3 regions of the Pseudoalteromonas sp. 2CM37A genome follow, and region 3 is predicted to be linked to each of the others. Evidence: predicted binding sites of a transcription regulator. Region 3 holds the regulator's gene; each other region holds the start of a gene.
What was found. Region 3 encodes sigma-54, which starts transcription at its own class of promoters, with help from an activator protein. Its sites were predicted from a motif close to GTTGGCACGNNNNTNGNNT; they were not measured.
Positions count from the first base shown of each region.

Region 1: a site for sigma-54 is predicted at 2,517-2,535, ahead of fliE (flagellar hook-basal body complex protein FliE). Genes of this name have one in related genera too.
Region 2: a site for sigma-54 is predicted at 2,322-2,340, ahead of MTF68_RS10065 (FlgO family outer membrane protein). Genes of this name have one in related genera too.

Region 1 covers NZ_JALNTJ010000005.1:31,474-36,127, forward strand. The annotation lists gene MTF68_RS12575 (ATP-binding protein) at 1-984, shown strand, start outside; gene MTF68_RS12580 (sigma-54 dependent transcriptional regulator) at 981-2,405, shown strand; gene fliE (flagellar hook-basal body complex protein FliE) at 2,578-2,910, shown strand; gene fliF (flagellar basal-body MS-ring/collar protein FliF) at 2,931-4,646, shown strand; gene fliG (flagellar motor switch protein FliG) at 4,639-4,654, shown strand, end outside.
Region 2 covers NZ_JALNTJ010000003.1:591,629-596,282, forward strand. The annotation lists gene galU (UTP--glucose-1-phosphate uridylyltransferase GalU) at 1-347, shown strand, start outside; gene MTF68_RS10055 (SPOR domain-containing protein) at 726-1,424, shown strand; gene MTF68_RS10060 (SPOR domain-containing protein) at 1,684-2,214, shown strand; gene MTF68_RS10065 (FlgO family outer membrane protein) at 2,374-2,967, shown strand; gene MTF68_RS10070 (FlgO family outer membrane protein) at 2,981-3,673, shown strand; gene MTF68_RS10075 (FlgO family outer membrane protein) at 3,682-4,359, shown strand; tRNA gene MTF68_RS10080 (tRNA-Arg) at 4,489-4,563, shown strand.
Region 3 covers NZ_JALNTJ010000003.1:242,646-247,299, forward strand. The annotation lists gene rapZ (RNase adapter RapZ) at 1-297, opposite strand, end outside; gene MTF68_RS08460 (PTS sugar transporter subunit IIA) at 317-769, opposite strand; gene hpf (ribosome hibernation promoting factor) at 774-1,061, opposite strand; gene MTF68_RS08470 (RNA polymerase factor sigma-54) at 1,089-2,588, opposite strand; gene lptB (LPS export ABC transporter ATP-binding protein) at 2,658-3,383, opposite strand; gene lptA (lipopolysaccharide transport periplasmic protein LptA) at 3,380-3,928, opposite strand; gene lptC (LPS export ABC transporter periplasmic protein LptC) at 3,918-4,472, opposite strand; gene kdsC (3-deoxy-manno-octulosonate-8-phosphatase KdsC) at 4,469-4,654, opposite strand, start outside.

The sequences.
Region 1 (4,654 bases), on a different contig from region 3:
GTTGATACCATGCCTGCGGGTGTTGTAGTGCTTGATGGCAAAGGGCTTATTGCAAAAGCCAATCAAATAGCGATTGATATGTTAGGCGAGCCGCTCGAAGGAGAGAAGTGGTTTAACATTATTCAGCGCTCTTTTCGTCCCCACCAAGATGATGGACATGAAGTGTCGCTCAAAGATGGGCGCCTTATAAAGCTTGATATTACTGCGCTAGCGCCAGAGCCTGGGCAATTAATATTAATGACAGATTTAACAGAAACGCGCCGTTTGCAAAAGCGCGTAGCCCATATGCAGCGCCTAAGCGCGTTAGGTAAAATGGTGGCTTCGCTTGCGCACCAAGTGCGTACACCGCTTTCGGCGGCTATGTTATACGCGGCCAATTTGGGCTCTAAAAAGCTACCAGAGTCATCACGCGATAACTTTCAAACTAAGTTAATGTCGCGTTTAAAAGATTTAGAAACCCAAGTTAACGATATGCTACTTTTTGCCAAAAGCGGCGAGCAACAAGTGGTTGAACAGGTTTCTATGCAGCAGCTTTTAAACGAGGTAAAACTAGGTGCCGATGCAATGGTGGCCTTAAATAACAGCTCACTTGTTGTTGAGCTACCAGAGCCAGACATAGAAATTACCGGTAATAAAACCGCGCTGGCCAGTGCTATTCAAAACCTTATTCACAATAGTATCCAAATTATTGGCAGCCAAGCCCTGGTGACATTGAAAGCGCAGCGCGATAGCAGCGAACCCGATACCGTGCGTATTAGCGTATGCGATAACGGCCCTGGTGTAGAGTTGAGCCAAATAGAGAAAATTTTTGAACCGTTTTATACCACAAAAAGCCAAGGTACAGGGCTTGGGCTTGCTGTTGTAAGCTCTGTGGCTAATGCGCATCAAGGACGTGTTGAAGTGGTTAATAATGCCAATGGTGGTGCATGTTTTAGTTTATTGCTGCCCATATGCACGGCCTCAACGCAGGAGAAAACAGCATGAGTAATACAATACTAGTGGTTGAAGATGATGCAGGTTTAAGAGAAGCACTCATAGACACGTTAGAAATGTCGGGTATTGCCTGTGTTGCAGCCGATAGTGCTGAGCAAGCCATGATCCAATTAAAAAAATCTGAGTTTTCATTAGTGGTCAGTGACGTGCAAATGGGCGCGATGAGCGGCCTAGATTTACTTAGAAGCATTAAGCTTAACTACCCAGATCTCCCCGTATTAATGATGACTGCCTATGCAACGATTGATGATGCAGTAGAGGCAATGCGCTTAGGCGCAATTGATTATATGGCTAAACCATTTGCCCCTGAGGTGCTTTTAAATATGGTTAGTCGGTATTTACCCGAAAAGCCAAAAGACACTGACGGCCCAATTGTTGCCGACCCAAGCAGTATTGCGCTTTTAGAACTGGCGAGCAAAGTGGCGCGCTCAGATGCAAGTGTTATGGTGCTAGGCCCTAGTGGCTCTGGTAAAGAAGTGTTAGCGCGCTACATTCACGATAAATCAAACCGATGCGATGCGCCTTTTGTGGCAATAAACTGTGCGGCTATTCCCGAAAACATGCTTGAAGCCACTTTATTTGGCTACGAAAAAGGCGCGTTTACCGGTGCAATACAAGCATGCCCAGGTAAATTTGAACAAGCCCAAGGCGGCACCATATTACTTGATGAAATAACCGAAATGGACTTGGGGCTGCAAGCTAAGCTATTACGGGTATTGCAAGAGCGTGAAGTTGAGCGTTTAGGTGCCCGAAAAACAATTTCACTCGATGTAAGAGTACTCGCAACCAGTAACCGCGACCTAAAAGAAGCCGTTGCAGATAATCAATTTAGAGAAGACTTATATTATCGCTTAAATGTATTTCCTCTAATGTGGCGACCGCTTTGTGATCGCCCAGGGGATATAATTGTATTGGCTAAGCATTTAATAGAGCGCCATTTAGTTAAAAGTAAAGAGCCGCTAGCAACGCTTGATAGTGCCGCTGAACAAAAATTACTAAGCCATGCATGGCCTGGTAATGTACGCGAGCTTGATAATGTAATTCAACGTGCGCTTATTTTGCGAACGGGCAATGTAATTGGCGAACAGGCCATTTTTATTGAAAACTTAATGCAAGCGCCAATTAACAGTACGCCTACACAGGAGATAGCGCCTGAACAAGCGAACACTCCCAGTGGCGCGTATTATGATGACAAAATAACGCCTGCAGAGGCGAGTAGCTCTCTGCCTAGTGTTGATACTGGCAGCTATAAAGATGAGCTAAAAGATAAAGAGCATAAAATAATATTAGAGACCCTAGCGCGCTGCCAAGGCAAACGTAAAGATGTTGCACAAACACTTGGGATCAGTCCGCGTACTTTACGTTATAAACTAGCGCAAATGCGCGATTTAGGTATTTCGCTGCCCGCATAACTTTATCCCTTTCTTCTATATAACCCTAAACTAACCACGCTTAGTTTAGGGTTGTCAAATCTCTGACTCTTAAAAATAATAGTTAACCTTATGTAATTAAAGGTTTATTTTTATGGCACACTTTGTGCTTTATTCCCTTTATGAACGTTAACTGCATTTGCCAGAGAAAATTATGAAAATTCAAAACAGCGCGCTATTTCAAGAAATGCAATCAATGGCTTTAGAAGCAGGCCATACAAATCAAATCAATAAGCTACCTACTCAAGCTCAGCCAACATCGTCTGCTCAATTTGGTGACTTACTAAGTGATGCATTAAACACGGTTAATGGCTTACAACAAGATGCTAAACAAAAAGTAGTGGCTGTTGAAATGGGTGATAGAAGTGTATCGCTTGCTGAGGCAATGATTGCCTCACAAAAATCGTCAGTGGCATTTGAGGCTACAGTACAAGTAAGAAATAAACTTGTTGAGTCATACCAAGAAATTATGAACATGCCTGTTTAAGTAGGTAGTGGAGAATTATTGTGGCGCAATCTAATCAATCAACAGATCTTGCTCTTGCTGGCGGCGGTATTGACCAAAGCGAAGATAACGAGCAACAAGAACAAAAGTCGGGCTACTTAAGCGCCTTAAATGGTGTTGATGTGCTTCGCCAAGTCACCCTTATTATTGCGCTGGCTATTTGTTTAGCTATTGCCATATTTGTGATTATTTGGGCACGTCAGCCAGACATGCGCCCACTTGGTAAAATGCCAACAGAGGAGCTGATCCAAACCCTTGATTTTTTAGATGCACAAAAAATTGACTACGAGCTAGACGGCAACGTAATTTCGGTTGATGAAAGTGAGTATCAAAACATTAAATTGCTAATGGCCCGTGAAGGCCTAGAGCAAGGTCCTACCTCAGGCACCGATATCATAATGCAAGATATGGGCTTTGGTGTTAGCCAACGATTAGAGCGTGAACGTTTAAAACATGGCCGCGAGCAACAACTTGCCCGCACCATAGAAGAATTAAACAACGTAACACGCGCTAAAGTTTTATTAGCCATTCCAAAAGAAAACGTATTTGCACGCAGAGAAAAAAAGCCATCAGCCACAGTGGTATTGACTCTTAAGCGCGGCAGAATGCTTGATGGCGAGGAGATTGACTCAGTGGTTGATATGATTGCCTCTGCAGTACAAGGGCTTGAGCCTTCACGTGTAACGGTAACAGATCAAAACGGCCGCTTACTTAATTCAGGCTCGCAAGACTCATTAGCAGCACGCTCTCGTAAAGAGTACGACATTGAAAGAAAGCGTGAGCAAGAGTATTTAGAAAAAATAGACAGTATTCTTATTCCTGTAGTTGGCTTGGGTAACTACACGGCGCAAGTTGATTTAAACATGGACTTTAGCTCAGTAGAAGAAACACAAAAGCGCTACAACCCAGACCTACCAGCAGTAAGAAGCGAAACCACATTTGAAGAGAACAACATTGGTGGCTTAGCGGTAGGTATTCCTGGGGCACTTACTAATCAACCACCTATGAATTCAACTATTCCAGAAGTAGCAGGTCAAGGCAATGCTGGTACAGCAACGAACCCAAGCCGAGTGCATAAAGAGGCTACACGTAACTTTGAGCTAGACACCACCATTTCGCATAAGCGCCAACAAACAGGGGTTATTCGCAGAATTAGCGTCTCGGTTGCCGTTGATTATGTGCCAAAAGTAGGTGAAAACGGCGAAACAACCATGGCGCCGCGCTCGGTAGAGGCTTTGTCAAATATACGTCGCCTATTACAAGGTGGGGTAGGTTTTGATATGCAACGCGGCGATGCATTAGAGGTGGTAACCGTACCATTTGTACGCGAAGCAGTTGATTTAGATTTAGAAGTACCGCTGTGGGAGCAGGACTGGTTTATGAAAATCGTCCGCTTAGTACTGGGTGCGCTGGTTATTATTGTGCTTATTATGGCAGTTGTTAAGCCTATGCTTAAACGCTTAATATACCCAGATGATACGCTCGAAGAGTATGATGAAGATGCATTAAGCTCTGGGGTGGATATTGGCGATAGCACGCTAGATATGCTAAATAAAGACTTTGATTCTGCTTCTGTAGGCTTCTCAAGCGATGGTACACTACAGCTGCCAGATTTACATGGCGACGAAGATTTGCTTAAAGCGGTAAGAGCACTTGTAGCGAACGAACCTGAACTATCATCACAAGTAGTGAAAGCGTGGTTAACAGAAGATGACTGATCAAGAAC
Region 2 (4,654 bases), 350 kb from region 3:
GTGACGTAGAGCTTCACCAAGGTGAAAGCTCGCCAATTATTAACATGGTAGAAAAACCGCCAGTAGATGAAGCACCTTCAAACCTATCGGTAGTAGGGCGTTATGTATTAAGCGAAAACATCTGGCCACTGCTTGCTAAAACGCCGCAAGGGGCTGGCAACGAAATTCAACTTACAGATGCAATTGCCATGCTCATGCAACAAGAAAAAGTAGACGCTTACGCCATGAAAGGCCGCAGCCACGATTGCGGTAGTAAAATAGGCTACTTAAAAGCAACGATAGAGTTTGCTCTGCGCCGCGACGAGTTTGCAGATGATTTAAAAACATTTATTAAATCGTTAATTTAGGTTTTATTAAATTACCCACCAAGGCGCCTGTTTAGGCGCCTTTTTTAGTGCTAAATTATTAATGCCACTATTAGTATAGCTTTACTCAATTTTAACGACGCGAGTAATAAAGATGGGCTACGCTTAATTATGTTCTGAATTTGACTTGCGTTATTTTTAAACACAACGTAATTTATATTGAAAGGTTTATGTTAATTGGCATTAAAGTTGTATTAAAAGCCACACCCATGGAGGGTCGTGTTAATTTTATCTTTGCAGGTAAATTAACGTATAGGAGTAAATTTGCTCATTGTTTAAATTGCTAAGTTAAACGCTTTCTTGTGAGAATGTTTAACTGAAATGTAAGTGCACAGGCACTGCTTTCAGGATAACGGGTACATGCTTAAATTAAAAAAATACTATAAACACTTTTTTGTATGCCTTTTTACGCTTACGTTTGGCACGGCGTGCTCTATTACGCCTACTGCTAAACCTGCTATTGATAATGAAATACCTAACACCACGCCCGATTACGTATCGATAACTGCACTAGAGCTTGCGCAATTAAAAGATGCCGCAATGCAATGGCAACAAGCACGCGCCGGTATAGAGCGTATTTTAAAGCTTGAAAAAGAAATTACTTACCTAGTTAATCACATAGATATAATAAACTCTAAAGCTATTGCACAATCTAATGCAAGCACTGCCTACAGCAGCCGTTACACTCGCACGCCTTCGCGTACAACCAGTAATAAGCCACGTCGTCAACAAACTTACAAAGCCGCTAACAATAACCAAAAGCAAACTCTAAAGCTTAATACCCCTAAACATGTATTTGCATTACAAGTTGCCTCGGTTGATTCTAAGCAGGATGTAGCCAAGGCCTGGCAAGAACTAAATACCAAAGCAGCGCCACTATTTAGAGATAAAATATTAACTAACGTAGAAACCGCAAAAATAAATGATAAAACCTTTTATCGCTTAAAGCTTGGCTCTTATAAAAACCTTAAAAATGCCAAAGCCGACTGTGAAGTATTTAAAATGTATAAGCTTGACTGCATTGTAAGTAACTACACCGATAAGCCAATTAAACTTTAATAGTGATACCAACACGCAGCAATATATAATTATTTTATGGGGCTAATCGTGTTGCGTTCTGCGTTAAAAAATTCTCATTTAGAGCAACTAAATAGCGATTTTTTTGCCTAGCTATCAATACGTTTTACTATCCTCATAATAGATTACTTAATTAAGTTAATTGGTATAAAAGCGCAATAGGCCGTAGCACGCGTGACTTGCTAAGCGTTGATTGGCTGTTAAAATAGCGCCCACTCTTACTCATATTAACAACATACTTATGCTGCACTACAAGGATTTTTTAGCCACATTACTTTTAGGCTTTGCATTAGCAAACAGTGCTCACGCATTAGCAACGGCCCAAAAGCAGGCGGTGCTCATTAAAAAAGATGACTTAGCCGTACTCAAAGAGTCAGCGCAGCAGTGGCAACAAACCAAGCCTCAACTAGAAAGACTGTTAAAGCTAGAAAGTGAATTACAGCGCACAGTAGATAAATTAAAACAACTTAACGCGCAGCCAAAACCACAGCAAACTAACCACTTAGCTGTTGTGAATACAAATGCGCTGTTTGCTGTGCAAGTGGGGGCATATAAAAATAAAGCGGTACTTGAAGCGGCTATAAAGCAATTTCAATCGGCGTCAAATAAGCTTGAAGTAAATACCGAGCAAGTACAGATTGACCAGCACACCTTTTATAGATTAAAGCTTGGTGCGTTTAAAACAAAAGAAGCAGCAAAGGATGCATGTAAGTTATTAATAAACAATAATACTTGTTTTGTAACCTACTACGTCAAAACGCCTCAAAGTTAATTAACCTGAATTCTGGTTAAGAGCCTTACTAGCATATTGAACTATCTTGATATTTAAATTTATTATCTCTGGCTAGAGATAGGTTTATTATCCAGAGTTTAGGTTAATTAGGCATAATAATTGCTTTATCCTCGATATGTTTTAAAGAGGACGGCAACTATGCGCCTTTTACTGCCTTTAGTATTGTTAAATTTAACTGCTTGCAACTTGGTTCCGCCCCCAGAGCCGAGTGTGCCTACTGACGCGCCAAAAGCAGCAATGGCCCCCTATACCGTTAACGAGTATGTAGCAAATCTAACCTCGCAGCTTAACCATGTAAATGGCGCTTTAAATGCCAATGCGCGCATTGGTGTGAGTAGCTTTTTTTATGCCGATGCTTTAGATACTAAGCTAGTAGCAGGGCAGGCCTCGGGTTTGAGCTTACAAATTCAAGAAAGCTTATTAACGCAATTTACCCAGCTTGGCTATCATACCGTTGAGTACCGCCTAGGTAATAACCTTATATTAGCGCAAAACGCAGACAGCATATTAAGCCGCGACTTAAGTAAATTACGCAATCGCCAAAATATTGACTTAGTAATCACCGGCACTGTAACGCGCCAACAGCATGCTTATATAGTTAATGCACGACTCGTTAATATTGAAAATAAGCAAGTACTGTCGGCAGGCAGCACAGAGATCCCTATAAATGTAATGTGGGGAAACGAAAAAATTCAGCAGCGTGACGGCTCTTTGTACCGCAGCGAATATTAATCAGGAGCACACCATGAGAAACCTATTATTTACCCTATGTTTGCCATTAGGCTTTGGCTGTTCGCAAATGTTAAATTCGCTACATTCAGAGCCGGAGCAGGTTGAGCATGATAATGCAGCCCAGCTTGTTTCAGAGCAACGTGCGGTAAAAGCACCTGCACCAAATGAAGCGTTATTTCAGTCTAATTTAAACAAGCAAAGCAACTACACCAAAAGTGCCCCTGCAAAACGCAAAAATATAAACCATTATGTGCGCGGTATAATGCAAGACATGGTCGAAAACCTGCAATACGTAAACGACAAAACGCCACTTGCCGTTTCTAGCTTTGTATTTTTAGATGATGACTACAGCGATGGAAGCCTGTTAGGTAACCAAATAGCCGAAAGCTTTATGCACGAACTGCATAGTTTTGGAGTACCGGTTATCGATTTTAAAACCACCGAATATATGCGAGTAACACCCGCAGGCGACTTTGTATTTAGTCGCGATTACCTAGAGCTAAACCAAGATCAAAACTTTAATTACGTATTAGCAGGAACACTTGTGAGCCACCAAGGTGGCGTACTGGTAAATGCACGAATAGTGGGCATTAAAAGTAAAGCGGTAGTGGGCAGTGCGCAAGGGTTTATCCCTCAATCAGTGGTTGATGCGCTAAACAGTAGCTATCGCACCGACGGAATTATGCTTAAACAAGCCAGCGAGTGAGGTTGACCATGTTTTACAAACTATCTGCTATAGCGGGGCTAACGGCAACGTTAGCATTAACTGGCTGTTCAATAACGCAAAATAATGAGCATAACGAAAGCATAAACACACGCTCAGACTACACCGTGGTAACGCAAAGTAGCCAACCAAAGCCTATGTATGCCAACCAATCTGTGCAGCAGCAAAGTGAGTACGACACAGCAAGGCAGTTTACACCGCTTAAACACCACAAAACGCTGGCAAACTATGTAGAGCAAATGGCGCTGGATTTAGTGGATACGCTTGAAGCCGAAGCGCCCGATAACAACAGCATCAACATAGCGGTTACTACCATTGTAGATTTAGACGCATCGCTTAATAAAAGTAATCAGTTGGGTAATCAATTAGCAGAGACGTTTATTCATCAGCTGCAAAAATTTGGCTACGGCGTGGTAGATTTTAAAACCATGGACAACATTGATGTATCAAATAGAGGCGACTTTGTGTTATCTCGCGATATAGAAAAGCTAAGCGAAAGCAGCATGGCTAACTATGTATTAGCAGGTACGTTAATTTACCGCCCAAATGGCGTAGCAGTAAACACCCGCGTTATAAATGTTCACAGCAAACATATTGTAGCAAGCAGCCGTAAACTCATACCGCTGTACGTGTTAAACAAAGAAGATATATATTTATCAAGCAATTAAGTTAATTTTAGCTTGATATGAAAAACAAGATGCCGTTATAATTTTTGTAAGCTGTAAGCTGTAAGCTGTAAGCTGTAAGCTGTAAGCTGTAAGCTGTAAGCTGTAAGCTGTAAGCTGTAAGCTCGGTGCGGCCTCTTAGTTAAATGGATATAACGGCCCCCTCCTAAGGGGCAGTTGCAGGTTCGATTCCTGCAGGGGCTACCAACAAAATCAATAAGTTAAGATTTTATTCTCTAATTTTATATCTTTTTTGTAGCACATATGTAGCATCATAAATTGAAATATGTAGATTATA
Region 3 (4,654 bases):
TGTTTCTGAAAAACGTTTGATCAGTGTTTGATCATCACTATCTAAATAAAACAGTGTGGGTTTAGCAAAGTCAGGAAGGTACTCGAGAATATCGTTAAATTCGTCTTGTTCTTTGGGGATATTACGAACATCTATACTAACGGCTATTTTGTCATAGTTATCTGAAACACTTCGCACTAAAGAGGGCAGTAAGTTGACCGGAATATTATCTACGCAATAATAGCCTAAATCTTCAACCACGCGTAAAGCAACCGACTTACCTGAACCAGAACGGCCGCTTATGATAATTAACTCCATTTATAGCCCTTAGTATTTACTACGATTGATCAACAATTACTTGATACAGCTCTGCATCGGTTTTAGCACTACGCAGCTGTTTACAAAATTCTTTGTTGCTCAGTTTATCAGCTATGGTTGCCAGAGTCTTTAGGTGCTGTTGGTTATCGCCATCTGGTACGATGAGTGCAACAAAAATATCAACAGGGCAGTTATCAATAGCATCAAAGTTAACAGGCGTGTCGCTAACAAGTACTAAAGCCAGCGGCTCTTCTACGCCACCCATTCTGCCATGAGGAATGGCGATCCCCCGGCCAATGCCTGTACTGCCTAGCTTTTCTCTGCTTGCCAGCGCATTAAGAATATCTTGTTGTGGTAAGTAGGGGAGCTTTTCATGAGCAAGCTCACTGATAAACTCTAAAATTCTTTTTTTACTACTAAAAAGGACCGCAGCTTTGCTGCAGTCCTGGCATACTAATGTACTTAATTTCATAATATTAGTGTCTAGCAAGCTTCTCTTTATGTTTTATGACTTGACGATCGAGCTTGTCAATCAACGAGTCTATAGCGGCATACATATCTTGGTGCTCTGTTGAGGCAAATAAATCTGCGCCACTTACATGAATAGTCGCTTCTGCTTTTTGGTTGAGTTTTTCTACATCGAGAATGACATGCACATTGCTAATATGATCTGAGTGCCTTTCTAGCTTTGCAAATTTATTATTTACATAGTCTCTAAGTGAATCAGTTACTTCTACGTGACGACCAGTTAGGTTTAGTTGCATAAGCATTTCCTCTTTGTTTTTTACGTCTTATATCAAACTCTTTCTCTGATTTGACGGTGGAATAGCTAGCGATTCACGGTATTTTGCTATTGTGCGTCTAGCTACTTTAATTCCTTGCTCTGCCAATATATCCGCAATTTTACTATCACTCAATGGTTTAGCTGAGTTTTCCGCGGCAATTAGCTTTTTAATTAGGGCACGTATTGCGGTTGATGAACACTCTCCGCCGTTTTCAGTGCTTACGTGGCTTGAGAAAAAATACTTAAGCTCAAAAATACCACGTGGCGTATGCATATATTTTTGCGTAGTAACACGCGAAATTGTCGATTCATGCATTTCTACCATTTCAGCAACATCGTTTAAAACCATTGGCTTCATGGCTTCTGGGCCATGTTCAAAAAATGCTTGTTGCTGTTTTACAATACAGTTTGTTACTTTGAGCAGCGTGTCGTTTCTGCTTTCAAGGCTTTTTATAAACCATTTAGCTTCTTGTAAGTGAGAGCGAATAAATTGGCTATCACCACTTGATTTTACGGTACGTGACATAGCCGCGTACTGACTATTTACGCGTATTTTTGGCATGCTATCTGGGTTTAGCTCTACCACCCAGCGGCCTTTTATTTTTTTAACCGACACATCCGGTATTACATACTCTGACTCTTCCCTTACTATTGTATCTGCAGGTTTTGGGTTGAGGGTATGTATTAGGGTCATGACCTCTTTAAGCTCGTCTTCTTTAAGCTTAGTCTTTTTCATTAATGTACGATAGTCGCGTGCCGCTAATAGATCAATGTGATCGGTTAAGATCATTTTAGTTTGTTCTATAAAAGGGGTGTCTTTATCAAACTGGTTTAGCTGAATACACAAGCACTCTTGTAAACTGCGCGCGGCTATACCTACAGGGTCAAATAGCTGAATACGTTTTAAAACGGCTTCTATTTCATCAAGTTCAACTTCAACTTCGTCATCGTTTTCTTGGTTAAAGCTTTCTAAAATTTCTTCGCAACTTAGCGTTAAAATACCCGAGTCATCTACAGCTTCTACAATGGCAATAGCAATGGCTTCGTCAGTTGGGCTAAAAGGAGTAAGCTGAAGCTGCCACATTAAATACTCATGTAGCGTTTCAGTAGAGGCACCTTGATAAATAGACTCATCTTCTGGCATTGGGCCTGAGGATGCCGCAGGGGCTGCGCTCATGTACTCATCCCAAGTTACATCCATTGCCATATCATCGCTAACGGTGTCTTTATTTAAAGCTTCGCCACTGTCTTGCTCGTACTCGCTGGTTGTATCGTCAGCCGATGCGCTTACGGTTACATCATCCGTATCTGCTTTTTGTTCATTTTTTCCAGCCGACTCTTCCGTGTAATCTTGCTCTTCTACTTCTAATAGCGGGTTGCTATCAAGTGCTTCTTGTATTTCTTGCTGGAGATCCAATGTACTGAGCTGCAGCAAGCGAATCGCTTGTTGCAATTGTGGAGTCATTGTAAGTTGCTGGCCCATGCGCAGCTGTAATGATTGCCTCATGTATCTCTAACAATCCTTTTATGTTGTTATAATTAATATTAGCAGATGCTTGTAGGTGTGGCTTAAATGTTACAGCCTAAATTGCTCGCCTAAATAAACATCGCGTACAGTTTTGTCATTTAATACGTGTTCTGGGGTGCCAGATGCAATTAGCTCCCCATGAGAAACAATGTAGGCTTTTTCACAAACATCAAGGGTTTCTCTTACATTGTGATCGGTAATTAATACGCCAATGCCACGGTTTTTAAGATGTTCTATTATTTTCTTTATATCTAACACTGAAATCGGATCAACACCAGCAAAAGGCTCATCCAATAAAATAAATTTAGGGTTAGCTGCCAGTGCTCTGGCAATTTCTACACGGCGGCGTTCACCACCAGAAAGCGCCATACCTTGGCTATCGCGAATATGCTGAATACTAAATTCATCAAGTAAGTTGTTAAGCGTTTCTTCTCGCGCGGCTTTATTGAGCTCTTTACGCGTTTCTAAAATAGCCATTAGGTTTTGATAAACTGTCAGCTTTCTAAATATTGATGACTCTTGCGGCAAATAGCCAATGCCTAAACGGGCGCGGCTGTGCATAGGTAATAACGTAATGTCGTTATCATCAATAGAAATTTTACCTTTGTCGCTAGGTACTAACCCTACAATCATGTAAAAGGTGGTGGTTTTACCTGCGCCATTAGGGCCCAATAAGCCAACAATGCTGCCGGCTTCCACTTCAAGGCCTACATTTTTTACAACTTGGCGGCCTTTATAGCTTTTTGCTAATAGTTCTGCTTTTAAGGTGCTCATGGTTGACCTTCGTTACCTGTTTTTTCTTTAATTTTTGCTTCAACAGGCACTAAAATTGTGTGGACACGATCCGTAGAGTTTTCGTCTTTTTCTGCGCTAATAAGCTGCTGCTGCATATCGTAGGTAATACTTTTAGCATTAATTTTTTGACCGGCTTGTGCGACTTCAGCATCGCCAACAAGCGTTAAAAAGCGCTTTGCTACGTCGTAACGTACTTCGTTTGCACTGGCACTCATTACGGTACCGTCGTCTTGTTTTTCTTCGAAGTAGGCTGGGCTGCCAGTGGCAATAAGGAGTTGTTTGTTATCCCCTAAGTCTTCACGTTTATGTACTTCGAGTCGGTCGGCTGTAATTTTGCGATTACCATGCACAATTTCGACGTTCTTTTCAAAAATACCTACGTTTTCTTTAAGTTGGCCTTCTTGACGGTCTGCACTAATAGAAATTTGATTTGCTGGCGGTTGAGCAGCAGGCTCAGCAGCAGAGGCGCTAAATGCAAGCATTAGCGATGGGATAATAAGTATTTTAGTGAGTTTATTGGTCATAATATATTGTTCGCGTATGGTTAATTAGTTTTATTACTTCGGTTTTTAAATCGGCTTCAAGGCCTTTACCGACAATTTTTAAATTAGGCCCAGTGACAACCACTGGCTGCTCAGAGCGCATTGTTAGCGCTTTAATGTCGACTTCGATGTTATCGGCATTGATGTTATCTATCATGGCGTTATCAACTAAATTTTTAGCAACCACATTGCCTTCTAAAATAAGTTGTTTATCTTCGTAAAGCGTTGCTTCGTCTGCATTTATTCGCCATGTTTGTTTTTCGTTATATAAAGTAAAAATAGGTTTTTCAAAAAATGTAAAACCAAGCTGTTGGTACAGCTCCATTTTAGCCGCTGTGACTTTATGGCTTATTTTGCCTTGCTCGTCATAGGCTGTTTGCTTAAGCTCTATAGCGGTGTAATCGGGCTTTGCAATTACTTCAGGTTCTTGCTCTAGCGCTACATTGGTTTGGGTAAAATAAGGGTACCAAAGCCAAACCATACAGCCGATGAATAACGCACTGAGTATAACGCGTGCTGCATTCATGAACTGGTGCCTTGTGTTGTAAGCGTTATGCCATTCTCTAGCATAAGTAAGTCTGTGAGCTCTCTAACGGCGCCAAAGCCGCCAGGCATTTGCGTAGTGTAATGCGATAAGCGCTTAATAAGCGGGTGCGCATCGTTTACTGCAACGGCAAAGCCAACGCGCTCCATTACTGGCATGTCAGG